One region of the Oceanobacillus sp. FSL W7-1304 genome, then DNA from elsewhere that is predicted to be linked to it. Evidence: a T-box and tRNA genes for the amino acid it is inferred to sense, from the RefSeq annotation. Region 1 holds a T-box; the other holds one or more tRNA genes.
What was found. The T-box of region 1 lies ahead of argS (arginine--tRNA ligase). A T-box ahead of a tRNA ligase gene usually reads a tRNA of that ligase, here a tRNA-Arg.
Positions count from the first base shown of each region.

Region 1 (4,415 bases):
ATTGACAGTTTATGTTCCGGAAAAAACATATAATTCTATTCAAGTCGAAACAGATAATGGACGTGTCGATGCTAATGGTTTGGAAGCCAATGACATCCGTATATCATCGAACAATGGGCGCGCGAATGCGAGTGAATTAGATGTAAAGGAATTGCACGTAACAACGAACAATGGTCGGATTGAACTGCAAGATATTCAAAGTACACATGTTACGAGTGAAGCAGATAACGGACAAATACACTTAGAAAATGTAGATGGAGAGCTTACAGGAAGAACAAGCAACGGGAAAATTACTCTAATTACGGAACACTTAGATCGTCCGATTGATTTTAGCACCAATAATGGGCAAATAAATATCCAAGCGGAAAATGAACCGACAAATGCCATTTTTGATGTGAAGGTAGATAATGGGAGTGTAAAAATCTTTGGTAATTCTAATTGGGATACAGTTGTAGGGAATGGAGATAATCTTATTAAGCTAACAACCGATAACGGTAGTATTACAGTAGAAAAATAGAGATTGTGTAATCGCGTTTAAATTAGATTTTCAGCTAATTTAAACGCGATTTTTTGGCAGGTAAGAAAGTATAAAACTTTTTCTATCTGCATAAGTGCCTAAGGCTTGCATTTAAGAGTATAAGAGGTTATGAGAAAGCAAAATGCATTTTCTAAGAATCACTTTCACGAATGCCAGGTTTACTAAAAAGGTGTTTCAAGAGCGTTTGATATTAATGCGTAATCTTTACGTAATCATTCTGTAAAAATACATCCAATTTTTTTATAATGATTTTTTCTATGAAACTATATATCCTATTAACATAGAAATAAGGAGGATATAAATATGTTCAAAAAGATTAGCACATTCATTTTTGCGTTAGTTATTTCAATATCATTACTAGTACCAACTGCTGCGTTTGCAGCTAGTTCTTATACCGTAGTTCCTGGTGATACAATGTGGAAAATCGCTCTGAAAACTCAAACAGGAGTGAGTGAGATTATCAAAGCGAATGCACAATTAAAAAATCCAAATCTTATATATCCAGGACAAAGCTTGCGGATTCCAACAAATAGTGACGATCTAGTGGAACAAGAAGTGATCAAGCTCGTAAATGCGGAAAGAGCAAAGGCTGGACTACCTGCATTGAAATATGATTGGGAGCTTGCTAGAGTTGCAAAGCATAAGTCGCAAGATATGAAAGACAAAGGATATTTCAGTCATACAAGTCCTACATACGGATCACCGTTTACGATGATGAAAAACTATGGAATCAACTACAAATCAGCTGGTGAAAACATTGCAAAAGGTCAAAGCACTGCACAGCAAGTTGTTAATGCTTGGATGAACAGTTCAGGTCACAGAGCGAACATCTTAAGTAAAGATTATACGCATATTGGTGTCGGTTATGTGAAGTCCGGTCACTACTGGACACAAATGTTTATGAAAAAATAAATAGATGTTGATTTTTAGTTGGAATTCATATATACTAACGAAAATTATATTGAATTCGATGATGAAGAGAGTAGTTATGATGGTAACGCAAGCGAGTTGGGGGATGGTGTGAGCCCGATCGTTCTATCCTAATGAAGCGGACTTCTGAGAAACAGCCCGAAATGCAACAGAGTAGGGTGTAGTCGGGTAATGGCCGTTATCCATTTATGAGTTGGTTTTGATGAACAATAAGAGTGGTACCGCGGGTAATCTCGTCTCTATATAGAGGCGGGATTTTTTTGTGTTTACTGATGAAAAGGAGGCTGAAAATAATGGATGCCGTAAAAGCATATGCAGTGGAAATGACCGTACATTTAAACGGTCTGCTAAAGCTGGGAGAAGTTATGAATCTAATCGAAAAGCCGAAGTTTGAGGAGCAAGGTGATTTAGCATTTCCATGTTTTACACTTGCTAAGGAATTGAGAAAGGCTCCAAACATAATTGCGCAAGAGTTAGCAGAAAAAATAGACCATCCAATCTTGGAGAAGGTTGTCGCGGATGGTCCGTATGTCAATGCCTTTTTAAATAAAAGAATGGTTAGTAAACATGCCTTAACATCCATCCTTAAGGATGGTTCGGCATATGGTTCGATAAATTATGCTGAAAAGAAAAATATTACAATTGATTTTTCATCTCCAAACATTGCAAAGCCCTTTTCAATGGGGCACTTACGTTCAACCGTAATTGGTAATTCACTTGCAAATATTGTTGAGAAATGTGGCTATCAAGCGATTCGAATTAATCATCTTGGTGATTGGGGCACACAATTCGGAAAGCTCATCGTGGCATATAAATTATGGGGCAATGAGGCGCGTGTAAAAGAGGAGCCAATTCAAGAACTGCTAAAGCTGTACGTACAGTTTCATGCTGAAGCGGAAAACGACTCAAGGTTAGAAGACGATGCAAGAGCTTGGTTCAAAAAGTTGGAGGATGGTAATGAAGAGGCTCTTTCCCTTTGGACGTGGTTCCGAGATGAATCTCTCCAAGAGTTCGGGAAAATTTATAATTTATTAGGAGTTCATTTCGATTCCTACCATGGGGAAGCGTTTTATAATGATAAAATGGAGCGAATCGTCAGCCGTCTGGAGGAAAGTGACCTGCTGCAAGTATCCGATGGAGCAGAAGTGGTAGACTTAGCTGAACATGACTTAGCACCTTGTTTAATCAAGAAGTCAGATGGTGCAACCCTCTATGCGACGAGAGATTTAACCGCTGCTGTTTATAGACAGGAAACCTATGAATTTGAAAGATCATATTATGTTGTTGGTCACGAGCAAAGCTTGCATTTTGAGCAAATTTTCTTAGTGCTCCAAAAGCTTGGATACGATTGGGCAAAGCAATTAACACATATTCCATTTGGTTTTATCCTGAAAGATGGAAAAAAGATGTCTACGCGAAAAGGGAAGGTCGTTTTATTAGAAGAAGTTATTCAAGAGGCGATTCGACTCGCAGAACAGATTATTGCTGAGAAAAACCCAAGCTTACAAAATAAAGCAGATATAGCAGAAGTGGTGGGAGTTGGGGCGATTATTTTCCATGATTTAAAGAATGACAGACAAAATAATATTGAGTTCTCATTGGAAGATATGCTGAAATATGAAGGAGCAACTGGACCTTATGTACAATACACACATGCAAGAGCCTGTTCCATCTTGAGAAAAGCCGAATATGAGGATACAGCAACGAAAGGCTTAAATGATAGCTATAGCTGGTCTGTTGTGAAATTGTTAATGGAGTTTCCGGCAGCCATTGAGCGAAGCTTTAATTACCAGGCGCCTTCCCAAATTGCCAAATACCTTATTGATCTATCGCAGGAATTTAATAAATACTATGGGAATATTAAAATTTTATCTGAGGATGAGGAACTAGAAAGTCGACTTGGATTGGTAAAAGCGACAACCATTGTTTTAAAAGAAGGATTGCGATTGCTTGGAGTGAAAGCTCCGGATGAGATGTAATTTGCTTGGGTTAACTTCCCCTCGAAGTCAACAGAGGGGAGAATAATCCTTACCCAATCGGCGTACCATTTTCCACGACTTCATCTGGCGCAAGCAGGATAACGTCATTTTCACCTGCAACACCTCCAAGTACCAATACTTCTGATTTATACCCAGCAATACGCATTGGTGGAAAGTTCACGACTGCAACGACTTGTCGGCCGATTAATTGTTCGGGAGTATACCGTTCTGTGATTTGAGCGGATGAATTTTTCTTGCCGATTTCTGCTCCAAAATCAATTTCTAGCTTTATTGCAGGTTTCCGGGCTTCTTTAAAAAGCTCAGCATGGATGACGGTACCAATTCGAATATTTAATTTTTGAAAGTCTTCAATTGTTGCCATGTGAAATACGCTCCAATCCTTGAATATTTTTCTATTACTATACTACAAGTGTTTCATAATTGAAAAAATATAATACTTAGTTATTTTATATAGCAGTCAAAAACAGTACCGTAGTGATAAAAATGAAGGCAATATTAAAAAGCCAACTATCACTCAAGAAAAAATACAATAATTATTCTGTAAAGAAGTGTGACATTTTCCAAGTGTTACACTTCTTTTACTTTTTCCTGGTATAACTGTCCGTATGATTCTATCTTATTCAATAAGTCTTAAGTCCACACAACAGGAGCTCCTAACCGATATGATTCTTATCTTCGTTATCTCTATTTTCCTCGTATACCTAGTAATGGCCGTGCAATTTAACCATTTAGCACATCCAATTATTGTAATGTCGGTTATTACAATGGCCTTTGTCGGGGTTGTTTTAGGTTTATTCGCCACACAGCGGGAGCTAAGTATCCTGTCAGGTATGGGGATTATCATGCTTATTGGGATTGTATTAAATAATGCGATTCTACTTATTGACCGAACAAACCAATTGCGCAGAGAAGGTATTCCTGTGAATGATGCAGTAGTCAGGGCGGGT
Region 1 covers NZ_CP150211.1:2,286,544-2,290,958, reverse strand. The annotation lists gene NYE61_RS11590 (DUF4097 family beta strand repeat-containing protein) at 1-517, shown strand, start outside; gene safA (SafA/ExsA family spore coat assembly protein) at 842-1,450, shown strand; T-box leader at 1,500-1,712, shown strand; gene argS (arginine--tRNA ligase) at 1,792-3,447, shown strand; gene csaA (chaperone CsaA) at 3,497-3,829, opposite strand; gene NYE61_RS11570 (efflux RND transporter permease subunit) at 4,074-4,415, shown strand, end outside.

Region 2 (4,415 bases), 330 kb from region 1:
TCCGAACTGAGAATGGTTTTATGGGATTGGCTTGACCTCACGGGTTCGCTTCCCTTTGTTCCATCCATTGTAGCACGTGTGTAGCCCAGGTCATAAGGGGCATGATGATTTGACGTCATCCCCACCTTCCTCCGGTTTGTCACCGGCAGTCACCTTAGAGTGCCCAACTGAATGCTGGCAACTAAGATCAAGGGTTGCGCTCGTTGCGGGACTTAACCCAACATCTCACGACACGAGCTGACGACAACCATGCACCACCTGTCACTCTGTCCCCGAAGGGAAAACTCTATCTCTAGAGGTATCAGAGGATGTCAAGACCTGGTAAGGTTCTTCGCGTTGCTTCGAATTAAACCACATGCTCCACCGCTTGTGCGGGCCCCCGTCAATTCTTTTGAGTTTCAGCCTTGCGGCCGTACTCCCCAGGCGGAGTGCTTAATGCGTTAACTTCAGCACTAAGGGGCGGAAACCCCCTAACACCTAGCACTCATCGTTTACGGCGTGGACTACCAGGGTATCTAATCCTGTTCGCTACCCACGCTTTCGCTCCTCAGCGTCAGTTACAGACCAGAGAGTCGCCTTCGCCACTGGTGTTCCTCCACATCTCTACGCATTTCACCGCTACACGTGGAATTCCACTCTCCTCTTCTGTACTCAAGTCCTCCAGTTTCCAATGACCCTCCACGGTTAAGCCGTGGGCTTTCACATCAGACTTAAAAGACCGCCTGCGAGCGCTTTACGCCCAATAATTCCGGACAACGCTTGCCACCTACGTATTACCGCGGCTGCTGGCACGTAGTTAGCCGTGGCTTTCTGGTTAGGTACCGTCAAGGTTGGGTCAGTTACTACCCAACTTGTTCTTCCCTAACAACAGAGTTTTACGATCCGAAAACCTTCATCACTCACGCGGCGTTGCTCCGTCAGACTTTCGTCCATTGCGGAAGATTCCCTACTGCTGCCTCCCGTAGGAGTCTGGGCCGTGTCTCAGTCCCAGTGTGGCCGATCACCCTCTCAGGTCGGCTACGCATCGTCGCCTTGGTGAGCCGTTACCTCACCAACTAGCTAATGCGCCGCGGGCCCATCTGTAAGTGACAGCCGAAACCGTCTTTTATCTTCTCACCATGAGATGAAAAGTGTTATCCGGTATTAGCTCACGTTTCCGCGAGTTATCCCGATCTTACAGGCAGGTTGCCCACGTGTTACTCACCCGTCCGCCGCTCATTCCATAAACATTACCCCGAAGGGTTCTGTTTATTTCCTGCGCTCGACTTGCATGTATTAGGCACGCCGCCAGCGTTCGTCCTGAGCCAAGATCAAACTCTCCATAAAAGTTTGTAATACTTAGCTTTTGTAGAAGCTGACTTCTACTTGTTTTAAAAAGAAAAACGAGTTTCCTTTTTCTTGACATACTGGTTGTTTTGTTCAGTTTTCAAAGAGCAAATTTATTGTCTTTTTTAAAAGCAGCTTTACTAATATATCATATACATCACTATATTGTCAACAATCTTTTAAAATTTTTTAAAAGATTATTTTGTAGTAAGAATCAAACTTTTAAATTGGTGGAGCCTAGCGGGATCGAACCGCTGACCTCCTGCGTGCAAGGCAGGCGCTCTCCCAGCTGAGCTAAGGCCCCGTATGATATAAATAAAATGGTCGGGAAGACAGGATTCGAACCTGCGACCCCTTGGTCCCAAACCAAGTGCTCTACCAAGCTGAGCTACTTCCCGTTATGGCGCGCCCGAGAGGAGTCGAACCCCTAACCTCTTGATCCGTAGTCAAACGCTCTATCCAATTGAGCTACGGGCGCATATGGTGCCGAGGACCGGAATCGAACCGGTACGGTAGTCACCTACCGCAGGATTTTAAGTCCTGTGCGTCTGCCAGTTCCGCCACCCCGGCAAGGGTTTGGAGCGGAAGACGGGATTCGAACCCGCGACCCCCACCTTGGCAAGGTGGTGTTCTACCACTGAACTACTTCCGCGCTTGGCAATGTTTAAATTAAATGGTGCGGGTGAAGGGACTTGAACCCCCACGTCCGAAGACACTAGATCCTAAGTCTAGCGCGTCTGCCAATTCCGCCACACCCGCAAATGGTGAGCCATGAAGGATTCGAACCTTCGACCCTTTGATTAAAAGTCAAATGCTCTACCGACTGAGCTAATGGCTCAAAAATATATATTACATATTATTGATAATTATTATTCACTTATGAAAAGTGGTGCCGGCCAGAGGACTTGAACCCCCAACCTACTGATTACAAGTCAGTTGCTCTACCAATTGAGCTAGGCCGGCAAATGGTGGAGGATGCAGGGCTCGAACCTGCGACCCCCTGCTTGTAAGGCAGGTGCTCTCCCAGCTGAGCTAATCCTCCGATTTATATCTGCCTGGCGGCGTCCTACTCTTGCAGGGGCAAAGCCCCAACTACCATCGGCGCTGAAGAGCTTAACTTCTGTGTTCGGCATGGGAACAGGTGTGGCCTCTTCGCTATTGCTACCAGACAATCCTCAAAAACAAGGACAAGTTTTATTATATGCATTTCCGAATAAAAATGCAAGGTTTTTTTGAATTTATACCTTAAAAACTAAATAAGAGTAAACAAGACATCAAATAAAGAATTTAGTTAAGTCCTCGATCGATTAGTATCCGTAAGCTCCACGTGTCACCACGCTTCCACACCGAACCTATCAACCTCATCGTCTCTGAGGGATCTTACTCACTCGAAGTGATGGGAAGTCTCATCTTGAGGGGGGCTTCATGCTTAGATGCTTTCAGCACTTATCCTTTCCACACGTAGCTACCCAGCGATGCTCCTGGCGGAACAACTGGTACACCAGCGGTGTGTCCATCCCGGTCCTCTCGTACTAAGGACAGCTCCTCTCAAACTTCCAACGCCCACGACGGATAGGGACCGAACTGTCTCACGACGTTCTGAACCCAGCTCGCGTACCGCTTTAATGGGCGAACAGCCCAACCCTTGGGACCGACTACAGCCCCAGGATGCGATGAGCCGACATCGAGGTGCCAAACCTCCCCGTCGATGTGAACTCTTGGGGGAGATAAGCCTGTTATCCCCGGGGTAGCTTTTATCCGTTGAGCGATGGCCCTTCCATGCGGAACCACCGGATCACTAAGCCCGACTTTCGTCCCTGCTCGACTTGTAGGTCTCGCAGTCAAGCTCCCTTGTGCCTTTACACTCTACGAATGATTTCCAACCATTCTGAGGGAACCTTTGGGCGCCTCCGTTACCTTTTGGGAGGCGACCGCCCCAGTCAAACTGCCCGCCTGACACTGTCTCCGAACCGGATCACGGTCCTGGGTTAGAATGTCCATACAGCCAGGGTGGTATCCCACGGATGCCTCCACCGAAGCTAGCGCTCCGGTTTCCAAGGCTCCCACCTATCCTGTACAAGCTGCACAGACATTCAATATCAGGCTACAGTAAAGCTCCACGGGGTCTTTCCGTCCTGTCGCGGGTAATGCGCATCTTCACGCATAGTATAATTTCACCGGGTCTCTCGTTGAGACAGTGCCCAAGTCGTTGCACCTTTCGTGCGGGTCGGAACTTACCCGACAAGGAATTTCGCTACCTTAGGACCGTTATAGTTACGGCCGCCGTTTACTGGGGCTTCGGTTCAAAGCTTCGCCTTGCGGCTAACATTTCCCCTTAACCTTCCAGCACCGGGCAGGTGTCAGCCCCTATACTTCGCCTTTCGGCTTCGCAGAGACCTGTGTTTTTGCTAAACAGTCGCTTGGGCCTATTCACTGCGGCTCCATGTAAATGAAGCACCCCTTCTCCCGAAGTTACGGGGTCATTTTGCCGAGTTCCTTAACGAGAGTTCTCCCGCTCACCTTAGGATTCTCTCCTCGCCTACCTGTGTCGGTTTGCGGTACGGGCACCTATGATCTAACTAGAGGCTTTTCTTGGCAGTGTGAAATCCGGAACTTCGGTACTAAATTTCCCTCCCCATCACAGCTTGAAATTGCCAGACGGATTTGCCTATCTGACTTTCTCACTGCTTGGGCGCACATATCCATCAGTGCGCATTCCTTATCCTACTGCGTCCCCCCATCGCTCAAACAATCATGAGGTGGTACAGGAATATCTACCTGTTGTCCATCGCCTACGCCTTTCGGCCTCGGCTTAGGTCCCGACTAACCCTGAGAGGACGAGCCTTCCTCAGGAAACCTTAGGCATTCGGTGAAAGAGATTCTCACTCTTTTTTCGCTACTCATACCGGCATTCTCACTTCTAAGCGCTCCACCAGTCCTCACGGTCTGACTTCACAGCACTTAGAACGCTCTCCTACCATTGTTCGTAAGAACAATCCGCAGCTTCGGTGATACGTTTAGCCCCGGTACATTTTCGGCGCAGAGTCACTCGACCAGTGAGCTATTACGCACTCTTTAAATGATGGCTG
Region 2 covers NZ_CP150211.1:2,616,781-2,621,195, forward strand. The annotation lists rRNA gene NYE61_RS13285 (16S ribosomal RNA) at 1-1,326, opposite strand, end outside; tRNA gene NYE61_RS13290 (tRNA-Ala) at 1,555-1,630, opposite strand; tRNA gene NYE61_RS13295 (tRNA-Pro) at 1,648-1,724, opposite strand; tRNA gene NYE61_RS13300 (tRNA-Arg) at 1,728-1,804, opposite strand; tRNA gene NYE61_RS13305 (tRNA-Leu) at 1,808-1,896, opposite strand; tRNA gene NYE61_RS13310 (tRNA-Gly) at 1,904-1,978, opposite strand; tRNA gene NYE61_RS13315 (tRNA-Leu) at 2,001-2,085, opposite strand; tRNA gene NYE61_RS13320 (tRNA-Lys) at 2,089-2,164, opposite strand; tRNA gene NYE61_RS13325 (tRNA-Thr) at 2,214-2,289, opposite strand; tRNA gene NYE61_RS13330 (tRNA-Val) at 2,293-2,368, opposite strand; rRNA gene rrf (5S ribosomal RNA) at 2,380-2,495, opposite strand; rRNA gene NYE61_RS13340 (23S ribosomal RNA) at 2,614-4,415, opposite strand, start outside.
Region 2: it has a tRNA-Arg gene. The T-box ahead of argS (arginine--tRNA ligase) is inferred to sense a tRNA for this amino acid. The anticodon was not compared.